3 regions of the Noviherbaspirillum cavernae genome follow, and region 2 is predicted to be linked to each of the others. Evidence: predicted binding sites of a transcription regulator. Region 2 holds the regulator's gene; each other region holds the start of a gene.
What was found. Region 2 encodes HrcA, which represses chaperone genes, less so after heat shock. Its sites were predicted from a motif close to TTAGCACTCNNNNNNNNNGAGTGCTAA; they were not measured.
Positions count from the first base shown of each region.

Region 1: rpoH (RNA polymerase sigma factor RpoH) is a predicted target of HrcA. The motif match lies at 1,840-1,866, and genes of this name have one in related genera.
Region 3: groES (co-chaperone GroES) is a predicted target of HrcA. The motif match lies at 2,137-2,163, and genes of this name have one in related genera.

Region 1 covers NZ_QYUN01000002.1:427,990-432,272, forward strand. Annotated here, with positions in the region: gene cyoE (heme o synthase) at 1-152, shown strand, start outside; gene D3870_RS02125 (SCO family protein) at 256-789, shown strand; gene rpoH (RNA polymerase sigma factor RpoH) at 873-1,772, opposite strand; gene D3870_RS02135 (cell division protein FtsX) at 2,006-2,932, opposite strand; gene D3870_RS02140 (cell division ATP-binding protein FtsE) at 2,929-3,615, opposite strand; gene ftsY (signal recognition particle-docking protein FtsY) at 3,622-4,283, opposite strand, start outside.
Region 2 covers NZ_QYUN01000002.1:684,429-688,711, reverse strand. Annotated here, with positions in the region: gene D3870_RS03340 (NAD kinase) at 1-890, opposite strand, end outside; gene D3870_RS03335 (HAD family hydrolase) at 962-1,666, shown strand; gene hrcA (heat-inducible transcriptional repressor HrcA) at 1,704-2,723, shown strand; gene fur (ferric iron uptake transcriptional regulator) at 2,770-3,201, opposite strand; gene D3870_RS03320 (outer membrane protein assembly factor BamE) at 3,327-3,893, shown strand; gene dapB (4-hydroxy-tetrahydrodipicolinate reductase) at 3,915-4,283, shown strand, end outside.
Region 3 covers NZ_QYUN01000002.1:791,278-795,560, reverse strand. Annotated here, with positions in the region: gene D3870_RS03855 (helix-turn-helix domain-containing protein) at 1-389, shown strand, start outside; gene D3870_RS03850 (TniQ family protein) at 395-1,924, shown strand; gene groES (co-chaperone GroES) at 2,278-2,568, shown strand; gene groL (chaperonin GroEL) at 2,605-4,254, shown strand.

The sequences.
Region 1 (4,283 bases), 260 kb from region 2:
CTTCCGTGCTGGGTGCGATCTTCCTGTGGTACGCATGGCAGGTGTATCGCCATTACACCGATCTCATCGCGCGCAAGACCTTTGCCTACTCGATCATCTATCTGTCGCTGCTGTTCGTCGCGCTGCTGGTCGACCACTATTTCAGGTTCTGACATCATGCATTCACGATCTTCCAGACTGGCACTGTCTCTGGCCGCGCTCCTTGCGGCGGTTTTCCTGAGCGGGTGCGACAAGCAGTCCGCAGATGGAACCCAGATGATGCTATCGCCGGTAAAGAGTCCCTTCAAGAATACCGATGTCACCGGACTCGAGTATGCAAAGGACTTCACGCTGACCGACCACAACGGCAAGCAACGCACACTGGCCGACTTCAAGGGCAAGGCGGTGGTGGTGTTCTTCGGCTATACGCATTGTCCCGACGTGTGCCCGACGACCATGGCCGAAATGTCGGCGGTGATGAAAGACCTCGGGTCGCAGGCGGACAAGGTGCAGGTCTTGTTCATTACCGTCGATCCGGAGCGGGACACGCCGGAGCTCTTGTCGAAGTATGTTCCTGCATTCGATTCGCGCTTTCTCGGTTTGAGCGGCGACAAGGCGTCGATTGACAAGGTCGCGAAGGAGTTCAAGCTCTATTATCAGAAGGTGCCGGGCAAGGAGCCGGGCAGCTACACGATGGATCATACTTCCGGCAGCTATGTGTTCGACCCGCAGGGACGCATTCGCCTGTTTGTCCGACATGGGCAGGGTGCCGAGCCGATTGCGCATGATCTGAAACTGCTGTTGTCATAACGCGCCCGGTTCCGGAAAACAATCGGGGCGGGAAAGAAAAAAGGCGCTCCGCGGAGCGCCTTTTTCATGTGCATTGCCGGTGCTTAAGCGTACGCCGCCAGTGTACCTTTCATCTTTTTCAAGGCTGAGCTTTCGATCTGGCGAATGCGTTCGGCCGATACGCCGAATTCGTCCGCCAGCTCATGCAGCGTCGCGCCGGAGCCGTCATCGTTGGCCAGCCAGCGTGCCTCGACGATGCGGCGGGACCGGGCATCCAGTTTGCCGAGTGCGGTTGCCAGGCCCTCCGACTGCATGCGGTCATACTGCTGCGCCTCCAGCGCCCGGGTCGGCTCGTTCGCATCGGACGACAGATACGCGATGGGCGCGAACTTGTCGTCTTCGTCGTCGCTTTGCGCTTCCAGCGCGATATCGCGGCCCGACATGCGGGTTTCCATCTCGATGACTTCTTCGCGCTTGACGTTCAGCGATTTCGCCAGATCATCAACCTGCGCCGGCGTCATCGCATCCAGGCTTTCCTTGTGGCTGCGCAGATTGAAGAACAGTTTGCGCTGCGCCTTCGTCGTTGCAACCTTCACGAGACGCCAGTTCTTCAGGATGTACTCATGCATCTCTGCCTTGATCCAGTGCATCGCGTAGGACACCAGGCGCACGTTTTGATCGGGATCGAAGCGCTTGACCGCCTTCATCAAGCCGATATTGCCTTCCTGGATCAGGTCGGCGTGCGGCAGGCCGTAGCCGAGATAGCCGCGGGCGATCGATACGACGAGGCGCAAATGAGACAACACCAGCTTTTGCGCGGCACCAAGATCATTCTTGTCGCGCAGGCGGCGGGCGAGAGAAACCTCTTCCTCGTGCGACAGCATCGGCAGGCGGTTGACGGCCGAGATATACGCTTCAATGTTGCCGAGGCTGCCGGAAAAACCGAGCGCCATTGCGCTATTGCCAAAAGGAACCAATGCAGCTTGTGCAGGCGATTCTTTCATTCGTTCTCCTTGCTTCGATAACTGATTCCGGTCAAAAAACTGCTGGTTCGTTACTTGGAGGACTATATTAGCACTCTCTCGGGGGGAGTGCTAATGAGCCTTTTCAATGGGCGGATAGTGTCAATCTATTGCCAAAGCGTAACTGTTATAGAGTCTTACTTTAGAGTGCACATGAGAAGAAAAGTTGTGCCAAATCAAAAAAATTGTGTGGCGCAGCGGACGAAAGACGGCATCTATGACAGCCGTGAAAGATGTTGTCGAACGGAAAGCAGTCCGCCCGACAGGCCCAGGAGGGCACTCATCGCAAGCAGCCCCGCAGTGGACACGGGATTCAAGGGAGCCAGCCGAAACTCGGAGGCGTAGAGGCGCGCAAACTCCGTTATGGCCTGGTTCAGGGGATGCAATGCCAGTGCCACCATACCCAATGCCACCACGCCGGCCAATGCTCCCAGCAATGCACCACTATAGTAAAAAGGACGGTAAATATAGCTGTCGGTGGCGCCAAACAGGCGCGACACTTCAATTTCCTCCCGCTGCGTCATGACTTGCAGCCGGATCGTGTTGAATACCACTGCCACCACCACCACGCCCAGCGTCATGGCGAGGAATGCCAGTGCCAGACGCAATACATGCATCAATGCGGCGAGGCGCTTCACCCAAGCCGAATCGACTTGCACGTACTCGACGCCCGGCAGGGCCTTCAGTCTTGCTGCAATGGCGTCGGCCTTCGTTGCATCGGATGCGTTCTGGAAACCGGCCAATTTGAGGACATAGGCATCCGGTAATGGATTTTCACCCAGGGTCGTCAAGGCATCAGACAGACCGGTTTTTGCCTTCAGCATCGTGAGCGCGCGTTCCCGCGGTACGAACTCCAGCTTGCCTGCGCTTCCCGTCTCTTGCACGACGCGCCGGATTTGCGGCGCAAGCGCCGTGACGCGTTCGCGCGCAGTATCCATTGCCATGAAAATGCTGATCTCCGGCTCGACCGCGAACTGCTCCGATACCGGGCGTACGTTTTCCAGCACGGTCAGGCCGGCGAAGGGCAGCGACAAGGCAATCGCCACGACCAGCGTGTTCAGCGCGAAACTGCCAGGCATCTTGCGCAGATGGTTCAATGCTGCCGAAAATGCGGAAAAATGCTGCCGGAGCCAAGTCCTCATGCGTTGCCCCTTTCGCCAAACGCAGCGCTCTCGCTCGCGGCGAGTTTTCCCTGGTTCAGGTAAATCACGCGTTGTGCGCCGGCCAGAATCTGTTCGTCATGCGTGGAAATGATGCAGGTGGCGCCGACGCCGTGAAACGACTTCAGCGCGTCGAGCACTTTCGTTGCGCTGGCGCGGTCGAGATTGGCGGTGGGTTCATCGGCGAGGATGACTTGCGGCTTGTTCACGATCGCGCGGGCAATTGCCACCCGCTGCTGCTCGCCACCCGACAGGCTCAGGGGGGCGAACAAGGCCTTGTCCAGCAGGCCCACCTTGTCCAGTGCGGCGCGCGCACGTTTCTCCGCGTCGGATTTCGCGGTTCCGACGACGATCAGCGGCAGCATGACATTGGTCAGCACATTGCGGTCGGACAGCAGGCGCTGCTGCTGGAAAATCAATCCAAGATTGCGTCGCAGGTAAGGCAGGCCGGACGGTTTGATGCGGCCAATGTCCTGGCCGTTGACGGTGAGAATGCCGGCACTCGGACGTTCCAGCGCAGCAATCATTTTCAGCAGGGTCGATTTGCCGGCGCCGGAAGGGCCGGACAGGAAAAACAGCTCCCCTTTCGGAATCGACAGCGTGATATCGGACAGCGCCATCGATTTGCCGGAATACTGCTTCGACACCTTTTGAAATTCAATCATCGTCGCTCAACTCAACAGTGCATCCACGAATTCTTCTGCGTTGAACGGCTGCAGGTCCTCAATCTTTTCGCCGATGCCGATGAAGTACACCGGTATCGGCCGAGCCCTCGCGATGGCCGCCAGTACGCCGCCCTTCGCGGTACCGTCGAGCTTGGTCACGATCAGGCCGGTCAGTTGGAGGGCATCGTCGAACGCCTTCACCTGCGCCAGTGCATTCTGCCCCGTATTGCCGTCGATCACGAGCAGCAGTTCATGTGGCGCGCTCTCCATGCCCTTGCCGATCACGCGCTTGACCTTCTTCAGCTCTTCCATCAAGTGCAGCTGGGTCGGCAGGCGGCCGGCGGTATCGATCATCACGACGTTGGTGCCGCGTGCCTTCGCCGATTGCACCGCGTCGAAGGCGACGGCGGCGGGGTCGCCGGATTCCTGCGCGATGACGGTCACGTTGTTGCGCTGGCCCCAGATCGCGAGCTGTTCGCGGGCTGCGGCGCGGAAGGTGTCGCCGGCGGCCAGCAATACCGACTGCTCGTAGGATTGCAGATGTCTGGCCAGTTTGCCGATGGTGGTGGTCTTGCCGGCACCGTTGACGCCGGCGATCATCATCACGAGCGGTTGATGGCGGCCAAGCACCATCGGTTTCTGCAAGGGCTTCAGCATGTCGATCAGCA
Region 2 (4,283 bases):
TATTCGTGCCAGTGCAGCTTCTCGCGCAGCGTGTCGTAATAGCTCCAGCCTTGCGGATGCAGAAAGGTGATGGCGTGCGCCGAACGCTTGATGACGATGCGGTCGTGATGCTGCAGGCTGGCCAGCGACTGCATGTCGAAGTTCGCGCTGATATCGCGCCCGCCCATGATCTCGATCACGATCTCGCTGGAATCAGGCACGACGATCGGACGGTTGGACAAGGCATGCGGCGCAATCGGGACCAGCACCATGCCGGACAGACTCGGATGCAACAAGGGGCCGCCGGCGGACAATGCGTACGCGGTGGAACCCGTCGGCGTCGCCACGATCAGACCGTCCGAACGCTGGTTGTACATGAAGCGCCCATCGACTTCAACCTGCAGTTCCGCCATGCCGGAAGTGGAACCGCGCGACACGACAACATCGTTGAATGCCAGCGCCTGGAAGATGGTGTCGCCGTCGCGGATGACCGAACTTTCGAGCAGGCTGCGCTGTTCCGATTCGAGCTTGCCGCTCAACATCTCTTCCAGCACCGGGATCACGGCTTCCTGCGAGATGTCGGTCATGAAACCGAGCCGTCCCTGGTTGATGCCGATCAAGGGTATGCCATAGGGAGCGAGCTGGCGTGCAATGCCGAGCATGGTGCCGTCGCCCCCGACGACGATGGCCACATCGGCATGACGGCCGATTTCGGCAGGCGTCATCGGCACCACGCCGGTCAGGCCGACGTTGTGTGCCGTTTCGGCTTCGAACACCACGCGGTATCCTGCCTTGGCAAGGAAGTCGCCGATTTCGGATAGCGACTGCGCAATGCCGGCAGCCATATACTTGCCGACAATGGCAACCGTATTGAATGCGGGGAAAGCAGTGACTGGCTGGGAAGGCAACATGCTGCAGATTAGACCATAATTTGACTGGCTCTTGCAGGTTCGGAATTCACCCCCATTATCTGTTTATAAACATGCATCGCATCAAGGCAGTCTTCTTCGATCTGGATGACACGCTATGGCCCATCGTTCCGGTCATCGAGCGTGCGGAAGTCGTTATGTTCGACTGGCTGACGCAACATGCGCCAGGCGTCGCGGATCGCTTCACAATCGACAGCCTGCGCGAGCGGCGGCGCGTGCTGCTGCAGGAGAATCCGCAGTTCCATCTCGACCTGCGCCTGCTGCGGCATGCAGGATTGACCGAGGCATTCCTCCATGTGGACGAGGACGTGGCAAAGGTCGATCGGGCAATGGCGATTTTCTCCGAGGCGCGCAATGCGGTGACGCTGTTTGACGATGTGCTGCCGATGCTGGATGGCTTGCGAGGACGCGTCATGTTCGGCTCGATTTCGAACGGGGTGGCGGATCTGGAAGTGATCGGACTGGCACATTATTTTCAGGCGTCGGTTGCTGCCTGCAATGTGGGTATCGCGAAACCGGCTCCAGAAATTTTCCATGCAGCATGTGATGCATTGAATATCCTGCCATGTGAAGCCGTCCATGTCGGCGACGATCCCGTGCTCGATGTGGAGGGCGCGCAAAAGGCAGGCTTGCAGGCCGTATGGATGAATCGTTATGCATTGCGACCAGTTCGTGAACTGCCTGACAACATACAGCCGGACGTCGTATGCACGAGCTTCCACGAATTGGACGAATGGTTACGCAAACGCATCATTTGATTGGCACCGACCGAGACAGCTCGCATAGAATAACGATATGCAACTCGATATTCGCGCACAAACCCTGCTGAAAGCTCTTGTCGAACGGTACATTGCCGAAGGACAGCCGATAGGCTCGCGTGCGCTCTCCAGAATTTCGGGCCTCGAACTGTCGCCGGCCACGATCCGCAATATCATGGCCGACCTCGAAGATATGGGTTTCGTCGCCAGTCCGCACACCTCGGCGGGACGGGTACCGACGCCGCGCGGCTATCGCGTGTTTGTCGATACGCTGCTCACCGTGCAGACCATTGATGAAACAACGGTCGAATCGAAAGTACAGTTGCGACTGCAAAAAGGATCGCCGCAAAAAATCATCTCCAATGCCGCGCAAGTGCTGTCATCGCTGTCGCAGTTCGCCGGCGTCGTGATGACGCCGAAGCACGAGTCGGTGTTTCATCAGATCGAATTCCTGCGCCTGTCCGAAAAACGCATTCTGCTGGTGATCGTCGCGCCCAATGGCGACGTGCAGAATCGCCTGCTGCTGACCGACGTCGATTACACGCCGGCGCAATTGGTGCAGGCCGCCAATTACATCAATCAGCACTACGGCGGCATGGCATTTGACGAAGTGCGCATGCGACTGCAGAACGAGTTGCGTCAATTGCGCGACGACATGACGCGGCTGATGCAGGCCGCGGTCGAAGTGGGCAGCGATGTGATGGCGGAGAACAATGACGATGTCGTGATCTCCGGCGAGCGCAATCTGTTGAGCGTGAGCGATCTGTCGTCGAACATGACGTCCTTGCGCAAGCTGTTCGAGATGTTCGAGCAAAAGACCAGCCTGATGCAATTGCTTGACGTTTCCAGCAAGGCAACGGGCGTGCAGATCTTCATCGGTGGCGAATCGCAGCTGGTGCCGATGGATGACATGAGCGTGGTCACCGCCCCCTACGAAGTCAACGGCAGGATTGTCGGCACGCTGGGTGTGATCGGCCCCACCCGCATGGCCTACGAGCGTGTGATCCCGATCGTTGATATCACAGCGAAGCTGTTATCAAATGCCTTGAGTCATTGACAGACGGCATGGTGTTGCACCATTCCGCCAAGAGTGAGAGGGGGCATCAACGATTGCGATGCGGACAATTGCCCTTGTTGCAATGCCCATACAGCGCCAAGGCGTGTTCGGCAATCTCGAAGCCGCGTTCCATGGCGATTTTCTGCTGACGCTTCTCGATTTCCTCATCAAAAAACTCTTCGACGCGTCCGCAATCGAGACACACCAGATGGTCGTGATGTGAGCCTGCGTTCAGCTCGAACACCGCCTTGCCTGTTTCGAAATGATTGCGATGCAACAAACCCGCCTGCTCAAACTGAGTCAAGACGCGATACACGGTTGCCAACCCGACATCGAGATTTTCGTTAAGCAGGATCTTGTACACATCCTCGGCGCTCAGATGACGGACCGGGCTGTTCTGAAAAATTTCGAGAATTTTGAGCCTTGGCAGCGTCGCTTTCAGGCCGCTGGCTTTCAGCTCGGAAGGATTGTTCGGCATGTTGATGGTCGGATTCGGATTATCTGCTTTATCATATAGTGTTTTAGCACACTTGCTCAACGAATTGAGACCTCCCTATGCGAATGTCGTTCTCCAATAGTGATCGCACACCAGCGAAGGCTGGCATGCTTTGCCTCGCACTGGTGGCATGTCTGGCTGGTTGCGCGTCGAAAAATCCGTTGATGGACGATGCCCCGGCTGCTGCCGGCGCAAGCGCGTCCAAACCGGCAAGCGTGGCGACTGCAGCAGCACCGACCGCAGAGACAAAAACCACTGCCGCGGCTGCGCCGGGAAGCGATACACACACGACCGGCCCGACCGGCTATCGGCGCTTCCTCGGCATATTTGCGCCATACCGGGTTGATGTGCAGCAAGGCAATTTCGTGTCGCGCGAAATGGTTGATCAATTGCGCGAAGGCATGCAACGTCCGGAAGGCGTGACGCGCGAACAAGTCCGTTTCGTGCTGGGCACGCCATTATTGACGGATGTGTTCCACGCCGACCGCTGGGATTACGTATTCCGTCTGCAAAAGAAAAGTGGCGAAGTAATTTCCAGCCATGTCACGGCATTCTTTCAGAACAATCGCCTGACGCGCATTGACGGTGGCAATCTGCCTACCGAACAGGAATACCTGGCGCACATCGCAGGCTCTGCGCCCGGCGCACCGTCTACGGCCAACACCAAGAAGTAAGCATCCACGAAAAAGCATCGCATGAATTCCATGAAAATCGCCATCGCAGGCGCATCCGGCCGCATGGGCCGCATGCTGATCGAAGCCGTCCATAACGCCGACGATGCCACTCTGGCCGGCGCGCTCGACGTTGCGGGCACATCCGGCATTGGCACCGATGCCGCCGCATTTCTCGGCAAACCGGCCGGCGTGCCTATCGAATCAGACCTGGCCAAAGGCCTGGCCAACGCGGAATTCCTGATCGACTTCACGCGTCCCGAAGGCACCTTGACGCATCTCGAATACTGCGCCGCGCATGGCATCAAGATGATCATCGGCACCACCGGCTTCGATGAGGCCGGCAAGGCGGCCATCGCGGCGGCGGCGCAAAAGACCGCAATCGTGTTTGCC
Region 3 (4,283 bases), 110 kb from region 2:
GTCTAAATCAAGTCGAGTTGGCCCAAATCGGCGGCGTCGGTCGTTTGGCGCAACTTCAATACGAATCGGAGGCTTCGGCGCCGACGACTCGTTATCTTTCCGCAATTGGTGCTGCTGGCGTGGACTTGGTCTATCTCATATCGGCGTCAAAGGCATATACCGGTGAACTTCGATCCGAACAACAAGATCGTGTTGAACGTCGTGCCTTTGAGTGGGTGGAAATGTGTGCAGAAGCTGAACCCGATGGTCATCTCAGCGCCGAATCCCGTCGCGTGCTTTTTCGGATGATTCGAGACGTTTTGATTCAAATGGAGCTTGGGACACTGCCTGAAAACTTTGATACCAGCCTTCTGATGTCTCAGCAGATGAAAGCCCATGGAAAGAGGTAGCATCAATGGATGACGACATCATTTCAAGTGCGGCCTCTGCTCTACAACGCCTGATTGATGAGCACAGAAAGATTCCTCAAGATAGGGATTCCCTTGATCAGAAATTTTCATCCTTTATTCAACAAGAACGAACCAAAGTAGCCGACAGCAAATCTATACTATTTTCCACCGGGCGCGTCGTTCGCTTACCTAAACGAACCCCATCTACGCCGTCTAAGGAAACAACGCCACGACTGGAAATTTGCAGGCCATTACCTGATGAAGTGATACAAGGCTGGCGCGGGCGTATGCGATCCGTCAATTGCATAGGGCCCAAAGAGAAAATCGAAGCTCTCATCGAAGCTCATGCTCGCAGCCTCGATACAAACATTCCAGCGGATGCTGATTTTTTCCAGCATGTCGCCAGCATTTTGCACATGCCGCGTGAGCAGCTCATACATCAACATACGCTGACACCGTTTTTCAATGCCCTTGAAGGCCTGAAGCTCAACAAACCGGGGACAAAATCGACACGGCATAGGGAAGCTGTTGAGCGCCATGCACCGTTCAAACTCGGCGGAAAACATCCTCGATATTGCTGGCAATGTGCGCAAGAAGATTTATCCTCAATGGGCTTTTCTTATTGGCGACGTGAGCATCAGTTACCCGGAGCCCTTTGGTGCATGGAACACCATAGTCTCTTGTCAACCGTGCCGCGCCGAGACGCTTTTGATCAATGTCCGCATGAAATCACCGATGCCGTCATTGAACAAAGAGCGCAGGAATTCCATCCAGAGCAAACAGCATTTCTGAAACGATATGCTTACATCGTGAATGAGATATTCGAGCAAAGACCTACTATTGATAGCCGAGCCGCAAGCATCGTGCTCGGCAAAAAGGCGCGAATCGCCGATCTGCGAATTTCAAAGCTAGGAACTCGCCCAACCGTCGGCAATCGTCTGATGGAGCTTCTGCCTCGGTGGTGGTTGGAAGAGACGATTCCCCGGGTACATTGGATACCGCACAAATACATCTCATCCATTGACGGCATTTGCAGCCCCGATGCCACGCGCTATACCACTGCGACTTTAAGCCTGCTTGCTGCGTTGTTCTATGAGGACGAGCAGCAAGCTGTCGCTGAAATCTTCAACCCCTCATGCCCCTCTCCAGACAGAGCGCCCGGCGCTGCTTTTTGGGGAAGCTGGAAAGTGTTTGACGAATATGTCGCTCAGGAGGGAGTGGTAAGTCACGTCGCAGAACGACTGGCAATTCCGAGTAGCACTGTGTCCATAGGTTTATTGAGACAAGGTTTACCAGGGTTGGGACGATCTAGCTCTACCATTCTTGCAGCTCATGCGTTTCTATCAGGCCAATCCATGGCCGATGCTTGTGCCTGTAACCAAGCATCTATTGAAGAAGTTGAATCACTAATCCGCATGTCAGGAAGCAAGCTAAAAGCTGCCCTCGACAAAATCGTGCGCAACACTCGTTACAAGTCTCCACCTAGCCCCCGAGTAAGAAAAAAGCGTTTGCCAAGCGGGCTTTCCGGGATTTGATATCCGTCTGGTTCTGACAAGCGCATTTCTGCATACCCAATCGATGCAGGCAGCCTTTCCGAATGGAAGATTTGGTTGCATTTCGACAATCAATCCCTCTCCATCTTCCACCATTTTCTTTTTTTCCTGTTCAGACAGACTTTATTCCCGCCTGACAGACTTTATTGTTCGTGACCACCCCGCCTTGAAAAAACAAAAAGCCGCCCATATACTTAGCACTCGTCAGGAGAGAGTGCTAACAAGAATCTCCTCTGGCCTTCCAACATTTCCAGTGCGGCCCGGCTGCACGGTGAAGTGCACCTTGCAGCAAACCTGCCGCAAAAACATAACCTATTGAATTTAAAGGAGTTTGTATGAACCTTCGTCCTTTGCACGATCGCGTCATCGTCAAGCGCCTGGACCAGGAAACCAAGACTGCGTCCGGCATCGTTCTCCCTGAAGCCGCTGCAGAAAAGCCTGATCAAGGTGAAATTCTGGCCGTCGGCAACGGCAAGGTCCTCGAAGATGGCAAAGTCCGTGCGCTGGAAGTCAAGGTCGGCGATCGCGTGCTGTTCGGCAAATATTCCGGCCAGACCGTCAAGGTCGACGGCGAAGAACTGCTCGTGATGCGCGAAGAAGACATCATGGCAGTCGTCCAGAAGTAATACGAATTTCCAACGAATAATCAAGGAGTTACGAACATGGCAGCTAAAGAAGTAATTTTCGGCGATTCCGCCCGTGCCAAGATGGTCGAAGGCGTGAACATCCTCGCCAACGCCGTTAAAGTCACCCTCGGCCCGAAAGGCCGCAACGTCGTGCTGGAGCGTTCCTTCGGCGCCCCGACCGTCACCAAGGACGGCGTCTCGGTCGCGAAAGAGATCGAGCTCAAAGACAAGCTCATGAACATGGGCGCGCAGATGGTCAAGGAAGTCGCTTCCAAGACTTCCGACAACGCCGGTGACGGTACAACAACCGCAACCGTGCTGGCTCAGGCAATCGTGCGCGAAGGCATGAAGTTCGTCGCCGCCGGCATGAACCCGATGGACCTGAAGCGCGGCATCGACAAGGCTGTGGCCGCCACTGTCGAAGAACTGCAGAAGATCGCCAAGCCCTGCACCACCTCCAAGGAAATCGCCCAGGTCGGCGCCATCTCCGCCAACAGCGACGCCTCCATCGGCGACCGCATCGCTGAAGCGATGGAAAAGGTCGGCAAGGAAGGCGTGATCACTGTTGAAGATGGCAAGTCCCTGCACGACGAGCTGGACATCGTGGAAGGCATGCAATTCGACCGCGGCTACCTGTCCCCGTACTTCATCAACAACCCGGACAAGCAAGTTGCTGTTCTGGAAAACCCGTTCATCCTGCTGTTCGACAAGAAGATCACCAACATCCGCGATCTGCTGCCGGTGCTGGAACAAGTTGCCAAGGCTGGCCGTCCGCTGCTGATCATCGCTGAAGACGTCGAAGGCGAAGCGCTGGCGACTCTGGTCGTCAATAACATCCGTGGCATCCTGAAGACCTGCGCCGTCAAGGCTCCTGGCTTCGGCGACCGTCGCAAGGCGATGCTGGAAGACATCGCGATCCTGACCGGCGGCCAGGTGATCGCTGAAGAAGTCGGCCTGACACTCGAAAAAGTCACGCTGAACGACCTCGGCCAGGCAAAGCGCATCGAAATCGGCAAGGAAAACACCACCGTGATCGACGGCGCAGGTCAACACGTCGCCATCGAAGCGCGCGTCAAGCAAATCCGCGTGCAAATCGAAGAAGCGACTTCCGACTACGACCGTGAAAAACTGCAAGAGCGCGTTGCCAAGCTGGCAGGCGGTGTTGCCGTGATCAAGGTTGGCGCTGCCACCGAAGTCGAAATGAAGGAAAAGAAAGCCCGCGTGGAAGACGCGCTGCACGCAACCCGTGCCGCGGTTGAAGAAGGCATTGTTGCAGGCGGCGGCGTTGCACTGCTGCGCGCTCGTTCGAACCTGTCCGTCAAGGGCGACAACGCCGATCAAGAAGCTGGCATCAAGATCGTCCTGCGCGCAATTGAAGAGCCGCTGCGCATGATCGTTCAAAACGCAGGTGACGAAGCTTCGGTCGTGGTCAACAAGGTTCTGGAAGGCAAAGGTAACTTCGGTTACAACGCTGCCAACGGCACCTACGGCGACATGGTCGAAATGGGCGTGCTGGATCCAGCCAAGGTGACCCGTTCGGCGCTGCAAAACGCCGCTTCGATCGCCGGCCTGATGCTGACGACCGACTGCATGGTAGCCGAGCAGGTTGAAGACAAACCGGCTGGCGGTGGCATGGGCGGTATGGGTGGCATGGGCGGTATGGGTGGCATGGAAGGCATGATGTAATTTGCCGACTGCGAGAAGGTAGCGATACC